4 regions of the Bacillus sp. K7 genome follow, and region 1 is predicted to be linked to each of the others. Evidence: riboswitches for the same ligand, from Rfam matches in the RefSeq annotation. Region 1 holds a riboswitch; each other region holds the start of a gene.
The links. Region 1 has a riboswitch for thiamine pyrophosphate ahead of M1D98_RS07025 (Ykof family thiamine-binding protein). Riboswitches for the same ligand answer to the same signal wherever they lie in the genome.
Positions count from the first base shown of each region.

Region 2: it holds a riboswitch for thiamine pyrophosphate, as region 1 does, so the genes downstream of both, thiT (energy-coupled thiamine transporter ThiT) here and M1D98_RS07025 (Ykof family thiamine-binding protein) in region 1, are expected to answer to the same signal.
Region 3: it holds a riboswitch for thiamine pyrophosphate, as region 1 does, so the genes downstream of both, M1D98_RS08135 (acetylornithine deacetylase) here and M1D98_RS07025 (Ykof family thiamine-binding protein) in region 1, are expected to answer to the same signal.
Region 4: it holds a riboswitch for thiamine pyrophosphate, as region 1 does, so the genes downstream of both, M1D98_RS02765 (nucleoside 2-deoxyribosyltransferase) here and M1D98_RS07025 (Ykof family thiamine-binding protein) in region 1, are expected to answer to the same signal.

Region 1 covers NZ_CP096406.1:1,386,642-1,388,842, forward strand. The annotation lists gene M1D98_RS07020 (ECF transporter S component) at 1-342, opposite strand, end outside; gene M1D98_RS07025 (Ykof family thiamine-binding protein) at 344-946, opposite strand; TPP riboswitch at 1,042-1,154, opposite strand; gene ykoG (two-component system response regulator YkoG) at 1,256-1,942, shown strand; gene M1D98_RS07035 (ATP-binding protein) at 1,946-2,201, shown strand, end outside.
Region 2 covers NZ_CP096406.1:2,876,704-2,878,904, reverse strand. The annotation lists gene floT (flotillin lipid rafts scaffold protein FloT) at 1-94, shown strand, start outside; gene M1D98_RS14770 (GNAT family N-acetyltransferase) at 112-633, shown strand; gene thiT (energy-coupled thiamine transporter ThiT) at 676-1,254, opposite strand; TPP riboswitch at 1,355-1,456, opposite strand; rRNA gene M1D98_RS14760 (16S ribosomal RNA) at 1,918-2,201, shown strand, end outside.
Region 3 covers NZ_CP096406.1:1,600,571-1,602,771, reverse strand. The annotation lists gene M1D98_RS08135 (acetylornithine deacetylase) at 1-1,258, opposite strand, end outside; TPP riboswitch at 1,343-1,445, opposite strand; gene M1D98_RS08130 (ATP-binding cassette domain-containing protein) at 1,458-2,201, opposite strand, start outside.
Region 4 covers NZ_CP096406.1:533,177-535,377, reverse strand. The annotation lists gene M1D98_RS02770 (thymidylate synthase) at 1-571, opposite strand, end outside; gene M1D98_RS02765 (nucleoside 2-deoxyribosyltransferase) at 571-1,032, opposite strand; TPP riboswitch at 1,109-1,212, opposite strand; partial or broken gene M1D98_RS02760 (lipoprotein) at 1,465-1,560, opposite strand; gene M1D98_RS02755 (hypothetical protein) at 1,873-2,201, opposite strand, start outside.

The DNA of each region.
Region 1 (2,201 bases):
TGGAAGAGAGTATGCTTTCCAGCGTGTCGCGAAAAATACAGCTTCAGCCCCGAGACCTTGAACGATGCCGATGACGATGACCATCGGGCCGGACGGATTTCCCAGCAGGCATTCAACGAGAGCGGCGATAACTTCAGAAATAAGCGCCGCACCCGGTTTTCGAATCATGTACGCGGCGATGATAGAAACGATAAACCAAATGCCATAAATCGGTTCATAGGCGATTGGCCCGAACATACCTGCAAGTACGTTTCCAAAATGCGTAAATAATAAATAAACAATGGCAAAAACGATACTGATAACGGACATGATGACAATTTCTTTTACTTTCCAGCTTTTCATTTTATCCCTGCTTTCGGTTTTTTCTTGATGGACTGTTAGCTGAGAGATTCACAGTCATGGTGACATGGTTTGTTTGTTGCTCAGCCATGCGGAAAACGGCTTCCAATGTCCTGAATACGTCATGCGCATCCCCGTCAAGCTCACTCGCGTAATGGACACCCTGTACGAAGGTGCCTTCTGCTTCCGCAATGTCGACAGCTTCCATGATTAAGCCCATGTAATCCGGCTCATTCATCGGATAAAGGGCAAATTGGCATGGCGCTTCCGCTTTCAGGCTCCGGATAGCCTCTTCATTGACACGCTTCTCGTCTGCGGAAAGATATGTATCTCCTTTGGTATCGCCCGGGCATCCGATGGAAAACGTCCCGTTCATGACGATGTGTTTTTCGCTATTTGCCGTATAAAGGTAAATGGCTTTGGCAACGTCGAATACATGATCAATTGAACCGCGCAGAACTGTGCTGATATGATCGGTTTTCGCCCAAACCTTAGATGTGTCGGTTTTATTCAGCGCAGACTTGATCACACTGATAAAATCATCCGACATCGGATATAAAGAGAACCGAAAACCGGCGATTCTGCTTGTGCCGCATATGTGTTCCATTTCTTTAACCCCCTGTTTTTTGGTAAAATAAAAAACTGCATATCCTAAGGGAATATGCAGTCATAGACCGATTAAGCGCACAAAAAAATACACCATTCGGTCAACCTGCACTTCCCCACGCTGGTATTATCCAGATCGGGTCATAAGGGATCAAAGCGCGTACTCTCGCGCTTTATCTCAGCCAAAAACAGCACCCCTAGTGCTTTCCGTATACAATTTTTTATGTTGACATCATAATAGATGATAAGAATCATTTTGTAAACAAAGAAATCATTTTTTTCATATTGGGACAGGAGAGGATGGTCGGATTTGGAAAAAGGGAACCTATTAATTGTGGAAGATGAGGAAAAAATCGCCAGAGTGCTTCAGCTGGAATTGGAATATGAAGGATATGGCGTCACCGTTAAACACAATGGCACAGAAGGACTGAACGCGGCCATAGAAGGAGGGTACTCCTTGGTGCTTCTTGATGTCATGCTTCCGGGGCTTAGCGGCCTGGAAGTGCTGCGCCGCTTAAGAAAAACAGATTCGCACACACCAGTTATTTTATTAACGGCGCGCGACAGTATACCTGATAAGGTAACAGGATTGGACATCGGAGCGAACGATTATGTCACCAAGCCATTTGAAATTGAGGAATTGCTTGCGAGAATCAGGGCGGCGCTGCGCCAAAATGAAACAAAAACAGAAGGTATCAGCACCTTTCTTACATATGACGACTTGCGGGTGAACGAAAAAACCCGTGAAGTGAGACGCGGAGACAAAGAGGTAGAATTAACGCCGCGTGAATTTGATTTGCTCGTCTATATGCTGAAACATCCGCAGCAAGTGCTGACACGGGAGCAGATTTTAAACACAGTATGGGGATTTGATTATATCGGTGATACAAATGTGGTCGATGTCTACATCAGATACATCAGAAAAAAACTGGACTATCCTTACGAAAAACAGCTGATCCATACTGTTCGCGGGGTCGGCTATGCCATTAAGGGGTAAACGATGAAGCTAAAGACCAAAATTCATCTGTATACATCCATATCGCTGTTGATTTTATTGATTTTGGTCCACACGGCAGTCTATCTCATTTTTTCGTCCGGGCTGACATCAAAGGATGCGGCTCGGCTTGCTGATGAGGCGGATACCATTGCCGAAGCGCTGCATGCTGCTGAAACAGAGGGAGTGGCTTTGCAGGACATGCTGCAGGCCTACCTTCCAGCAAACGGCATGGTCCGTGTAGTGAATGGTGATCAAAAAG
Region 2 (2,201 bases), 1.5 Mb from region 1:
CTTTTCAGGAAAAGGAAACGTAAAACAAAGCCTTCACGAATTAACAAATGAAATAAAAGAAGCAAACGGGTCCAAACAAGAGAAGAATGACTAATGAAAGGATAGAACCAAATGGCAACTGTGAGAGAGGCAAAGTTAGAGGATATAAAAGACATTGCAAAAGTGCATGTCGACAGCTGGAGAACAACATATCGCGGCATCATCCCGGCTGACTACTTAAATGGTCTGGACTACAAGGAATTTGAAGACAAATGGAAAAGCCGCTCGTTAAAGGGTGTATTTGTCGCTCAAGATGAAAAAGATTCAATATTCGGCTTTGCTTCATTTGGCCCTATTCGGTCTGAACAAGAAGGCTATGACAGCGAGCTATACGCGATTTACCTTTTAGAGGAGCATCAGCGGCAAGGTGCAGGCAGAGCGCTCTTAGCAAAAGGAGCAGAGTTTTTGCTTCATCATGGCTTTTCAAGCATGTTTGTTTGGGTAATTGAGCAAAACCCCTCGATTTCATTTTATCAAGCCTATTCTCCTGAAAGAAAAGCGGAGGACAGCTTTGAAATTGCAGGAGAAAGGCTGAAAGAAATAGGGTTTGGCTGGCCGGATCTTTCTGCTTTGAAAACATCTCTTAACAGATAACAAAAAAACAACCCCCAGCGGATTGCGCTGGGGGTTGTCACGTTAGGCTTTGTCTATTTTAAGCAAACGCGGTGCTGTCATAAATAATAAACAAAGGACAATTGCACAGATGATGAATGAAGGAACCATATAAGTAGCATTATAAGTTAATGAATAAATCCATACCGGCGTTCCCTTTGGAGCATAGCTGCCGAAAAACACAGCTCCTGAAATGACGTGTGCCGCATAACGCAGGAAACTGCCGATAAAAACTGCGCTGACCACTGAAACAATCAGTTTCCCTTTATTTTTTGCTGCCGCTGCTTTGCGGACAGTGTAAGCGAAATAGCCGCTTATCCCAATTGCTGTGAATGCGATCATATAATCCAGAAATAGCTGTACAGGATGCTGTGCGAATAAGTTTCCGATTGCTATTTGAACTAGTCCTGTCAGCAGGCCGGTAGTAAGGCCTGCTTTTACACCCCACCGAAACGAAATCAAAAAGATCGGAATCATCATGATGGAGACCGAGCCTCCTTGAGGCATTCGGAGAAACATTCCTGAGACGATGTCTAAAATAACAGCAGCCGCAGTCATAATTGCAATTTCAATAAGGCGAACCAGTTGCTTAGATTGATTCATAAAAATCCCCTTCCATTGATAGACAATCCAAAAGGACAACAAAAAAGCAGCACGCGGAAGGATGAGAAAAGTTCCACGCACTGCTTTACAATCTGCAATTCATTTGACTTTGCCACATCCCTACGCCAGCGTTAACTAACAGGTTCAAAGGGTCAGAACGTAACCGCTCACTCTCAGCTTTAATGCTCCCCTTGTGGTTATCAATATTTAATTCGTTTCTACTATACTAAAAAGAGAAAAAAACAACAAGGTCACACTACTGAATGTATATGTTCTTTTAACATAGTTATATGCTAAAGACATGAAGGGACGATATGCCGAGGATTATAGTTTATTTATTTTATAGATTTTTTTAGAAAAACTATTGCAATAAATAAATGCAGGTGTTATATTATTAAACGTCGCTGATGCACAGCGGACAAAACAAGAAGCTTCAAAACAATTTGAAAAAAGTTGTTGACGAAATGGAAGCGAAATGTTATATTAGTAAAGCTGCTTCATTAAGAGGCAACGAAATGATCTTTGAAAACTAAACAAGACAAAACGTACCTGTTAATTCATTTTTATAAATCGCACAGCGATGTGCGTAGTCAGGGGCCTGCGCGATGCAGGTCATGCAGATGTTGTCACAGGATGTGACGAGCTTAATCTGCGCTCCATTACTTTATGGAGAGTTTGATCCTGGCTCAGGACGAACGCTGGCGGCGTGCCTAATACATGCAAGTCGAGCGGACAGATGGGAGCTTGCTCCCTGATGTTAGCGGCGGACGGGTGAGTAACACGTGGGTAACCTGCCTGTAAGACTGGGATAACTCCGGGAAACCGGGGCTAATACCGGATGCTTGTTTGAACCGCATGGTTCAAACATAAAAGGTGGCTTCGGCTACCACTTACAGATGGACCCGCGGCGCATTAGCTAGTTGGTGAGGTAATGGCTCACCAAGGCA
Region 3 (2,201 bases), 210 kb from region 1:
ACCACCTGATGATAAAATCAAGCATGATTTTTGTGTAATCTATCAGCTGCTCAATCGATACCTCCTCGTTCACAGAGTGTGCATTGTGCAGATCACCAGGACCGTAGATTACGCTTGGTATGCCGGCATTATACAGCCACCCCCCGTCTGTAACGGATTGAGAAACGTCCATAACCGGACGCTCCCGTTTCACCTCCTCATGAGACGCCGTAAGCGCTAAGACGCCTGGGTGGTATGGGTCAACTTCCAGTGCCGGGAAAATTTCTCCTCTGTCTTCAATCATAGAAGAGCCTCCCCACTTAAAAACAGGGCGGTTTTCCCTCAGCCAAATATCACTGTCACTCAGGCGGTTGATGTAATCTTCTATTTCCGCTGCCACTTGTTCATGGGTTTCGTTTGGGTAAAAATGGACTGTGATCCATAGCCGGCACTCGTCCGCTATAAAAGCCGCATGTCTGCCGCCTTCTATGACAGCCGGGTTAATCGTATTTGTACCTGGTGTAAAACCGGGATAACTTTTCATAATGGACCAGTGGCGTTCTAGTTCACCGAGCCCCGCAATGATTTTTGCCATTTTTTCAATTGCGCTTGCTCCGAATGTTCCCCCGCCTGCGTGAATCATATTCCGCCTCGTCGCATCATGAAACGTTTGACTGCTTTTGATTTCAATCCAGCCTGTAATGACTCCGCCTTGGCCTTGTATATGCATATCACTCGTATCCGCCACAACTGCAAAATCAGCATGATAGCCCCTTTTGCAGCATTCAAGCGTGCCGGCTTCTCCAACTTCCTCCCCGATCACCGATTGCAGAATCAAGTCACCGGGAAGTTCAATACCGGCTTCACGAATCAATTTCACCGCAAACAGCACACACGCCATTCCGCCTTTCATATCAGAAGCGCCCCGCCCGATTAAGAGACCGTTTTTTTCAATTGGGTGAAATGGATCATGCTCCCACTCCTCATCCTCTTTTACCTCTGCCACATCTACATGGCCATTGATGATCAAGCTATGATAATCTGCTGAATCTGTTCCCTTTAGTAGACCTACAACATTGGGGTCTCCCGGGTACACGTCCCATTTGTCAATCAAGAATCCATTTTTCTTTAAAAATTCTGCAACCCATGACTGAATGCCGGCTGTATTTCTTGCAGGCGGAGCAGGTGTTTTATAGGAAATCAGCGTTTTTGCTAGCTGAATAAGCTCCTCCTTTTGATCTTCCGCTCTTTTTATCAGAGAGTCTATTTGTGGCTTCATGTCATCCGCTCCTTTTTTAAAAATCAAAAAGCCGTTTCACATGTATGAAACGGCTTCATCAAAATAAACAGAGTCCTATGTACTCCGAATTTTTCACCGCTTCCCTCCGCTGGCATGATCCAGATCAGGTCAAAAGGGTTGAGACCTATGTCTCTCTCAGCTTCGAAAAGCACCCCTAGGATGAATCAATATGAGTTTGTCAGGCATTCGTGATCGGCTCGGCTCTTGTTAAATACGGCCGGCCCTGATTCCATAATACATGGATTGGTGTATCAAAAAAAGCGGAAAGTATATGATCAGTAAGCATTTCCTTCATTTCTCCCGATCGAAAGACCTCTCCCTGTTTTAATAAAAGGGCTTTGTCAAAGACCGGCAAAATTTCTTCCGCATGATGAGTCACGTAAAGGATCGATGGCGCATTTTCTTTACTTGCAATGTATGTAATCGTATCTAACAGCTTTTCCCGGGCAATAAAATCCAGCCCTGTCACTGGTTCGTCCAATATCAACAGCTCAGGATCGGCCATTAGCGCTCTTGCAATCAAAGCTCTTTGTTTTTCTCCTTGAGAAAGCGTCTCATAACGGCGGTCCGCATATTCAATTGCCCCCAAGTCCTCTAACAAACCGATCGCTTTTTCCCTGATTTGCGCACTTGGCGTTTCATATAATCCAATTGAAGCGTAAGCTCCGCTCAAAGCAATTTCAAATGCTGAATCTGCCGGATAAAATTTTTGCTGAAGTGCCGCTGAGACAAGGCCGATTTTCCGTCTAAGCTTCTCCCCAAGCTCCGTTTTGCCAAATTCATGGCCAAGCACCTGCATCTCGCCTGATGTTGGAAAATAATAAGAGCAAAGCATATTTAACAGCGCGGTCTTGCCGGCTCCATTCAGCCCGTAAAGCACCCAATTTTCCTTTTCTTCCACCTTCCAATGAATATCTTTCAG
Region 4 (2,201 bases), 850 kb from region 1:
TAAATGTAAAAGAGAAAAGATCACTAATCATTCCTCGAAATGCATCATTTGCACGCATTATGGAAGACATGTATAACTTGTTTTCTCTTATGAAAAATTGCAAACCTATTGTACAAGAAACATCAATATTGCCAGAAACGAAGAGTTCCGAGGCATCGAATATTTGAATAAATGCCCTTTTTGAATCAATGTCTTCCTGTGTCAAAAGATTTTTTATTCTATTCCATTGATTTAGTTTTGCGTTTCCAAATTCAAATATTTTAGGTCCATACGCAGTACCTGTTAATGTTTTTTTATTCATTGAATATAAAGGCATTTTTTTATTGTAATAACTAATAAAATCTAAGTTGTTACTCCCCGATAAATACCATAAAACTTCAGCAAAATTAAACACGATATTTGTTTTTCTAGAGGGTAAGTAAGTGACACGTTCTATTGGATTTTCAAGGGTCAGATGATAGTTCAATTTTTCTTTGCTATTTTGTCCACGCGGTGAATTTAAAAATTCAGGGTAATAATAGATGTCATATAGGGTTTCCATATATGCTTCATGAAAAGTTTTCTTTCTCATTAAGATTCCACCTTGTATTCCATAAGGATACTTTTAATCTTCTCCAATAAATCATCAGTACCTTTAAAATTAATGTATTCAACATCAGCTACTACGCTTAACCCTTGAATTAAGAATGCGTAATCCCTCTCATTTTCTAGTAATAACACTATCTTTTTTTTCAAGGCAGAAGCCCATCCTATTTCTATATGCGTTCCAGGAGAAGCCGGTGAGCCAGGAAAAGCTACAAAAAGATCGCAAGAGCGTATTTCATCAAAATCAATTTTAGTGCATTGTTGGGGTGTCATGAAATCTTTCCCCCATCCTTCTCGCTTGTGAGCATTATGAACTAACCATCCTTCATTTTCAAAAAAAGAAATTAATGACTCTAACTTCTCCCTTTCATGTAAACTCATCAATCCAGTATTCACATCTACTAAACTTTTAAAAGGTCCTGCTAAAAAAACTTTTTTAGTTGTCACTTTAATATCCCCTTTCAAAATAAATAAAGCCACTTTCATATGGAAAGTGGCTTAAATATAGATAAGATAAAAAATCTCTCTATTTTTTTCACTTCCCTACGTTGGTGTTAACCAAATCAGGTTCAAAGGGTCAGGACTTGTGTCTCTTCTCAGCTTCTAAAAGCTCCCCCAGTGTATAAAATATAAATATTTACTTTCATCCTAAACTATTCCATATCTTTAGTCAAACAATGATTGATAAGCCTTGAACCCTGCGTATCAACCGACAAAAGTTTTTCGAAAAGTTACTACGCCTTGCATTTGATGGCAATTCATGGAGCTTAAAAAAAAAGCACAAAAATACCTTATTTTCTAGTGTGTTTAAAAAATGTCCTGAACATCGCAAATTGTAAAAGGAATCCAACAATAAAAAAAGAGAAGTAAACACACGTTTTACTCCTTTAACTTTGTCTCTTCACCTTTTGCTTCTTCATAGTCTGGTGTTTTCTTTGATAAGCCCAGTCGATCATTTTCGCCATTAATTGGCATACCACCCACCTATTGGCACTCAGCGCCGACTTTCTCATATTTAGGTGTACGATGTCAGTTCACGAAAAGATTCTTCGGAAGGTAAAACCCAAATTGAAACCTTAATAAATGCTCTGTATCGTTTATATCAAGAATTGCACCGTGAGCGATTGGTGAGTGGGCTTCAACAACAATATCTTGACTGTGTCTGTAATCCATTACGAAGGAGAAAACATATTATATATGTCTAATATGCTTTCTCCTTTATTTTAAGGGTTTTTATAATTTAGGTTTTAATAATTTAAACCTGTTTGTATCCCGTTTTTAAAACAATTAGCAACAATTATCAACAACGTCACCTAAACTAAAGAATTCTAGTACGGCTTTTTGAGTTTCATCTGGTAGTGCCTTAGTAGATACTTTTACGGCTTTTTTTATAGCATTTGTTCTAGAAAGTCCTAGGTTTCTTTGATGTTTATAAGCTGTAATAATTGTTTTTGTCATTGAATTTAGTCCGCCCATTAATTTTGCTGCTTTTTTAACTTTTAAGATCTTTGCCCATGGGATAGCATTTACTGCTATAGCTTTAGCAGCACTAGAAATGCAACTCCATGTACTCAATACTATAAATGGTCCTATACTTTCTTGGACGGTTTTAACAG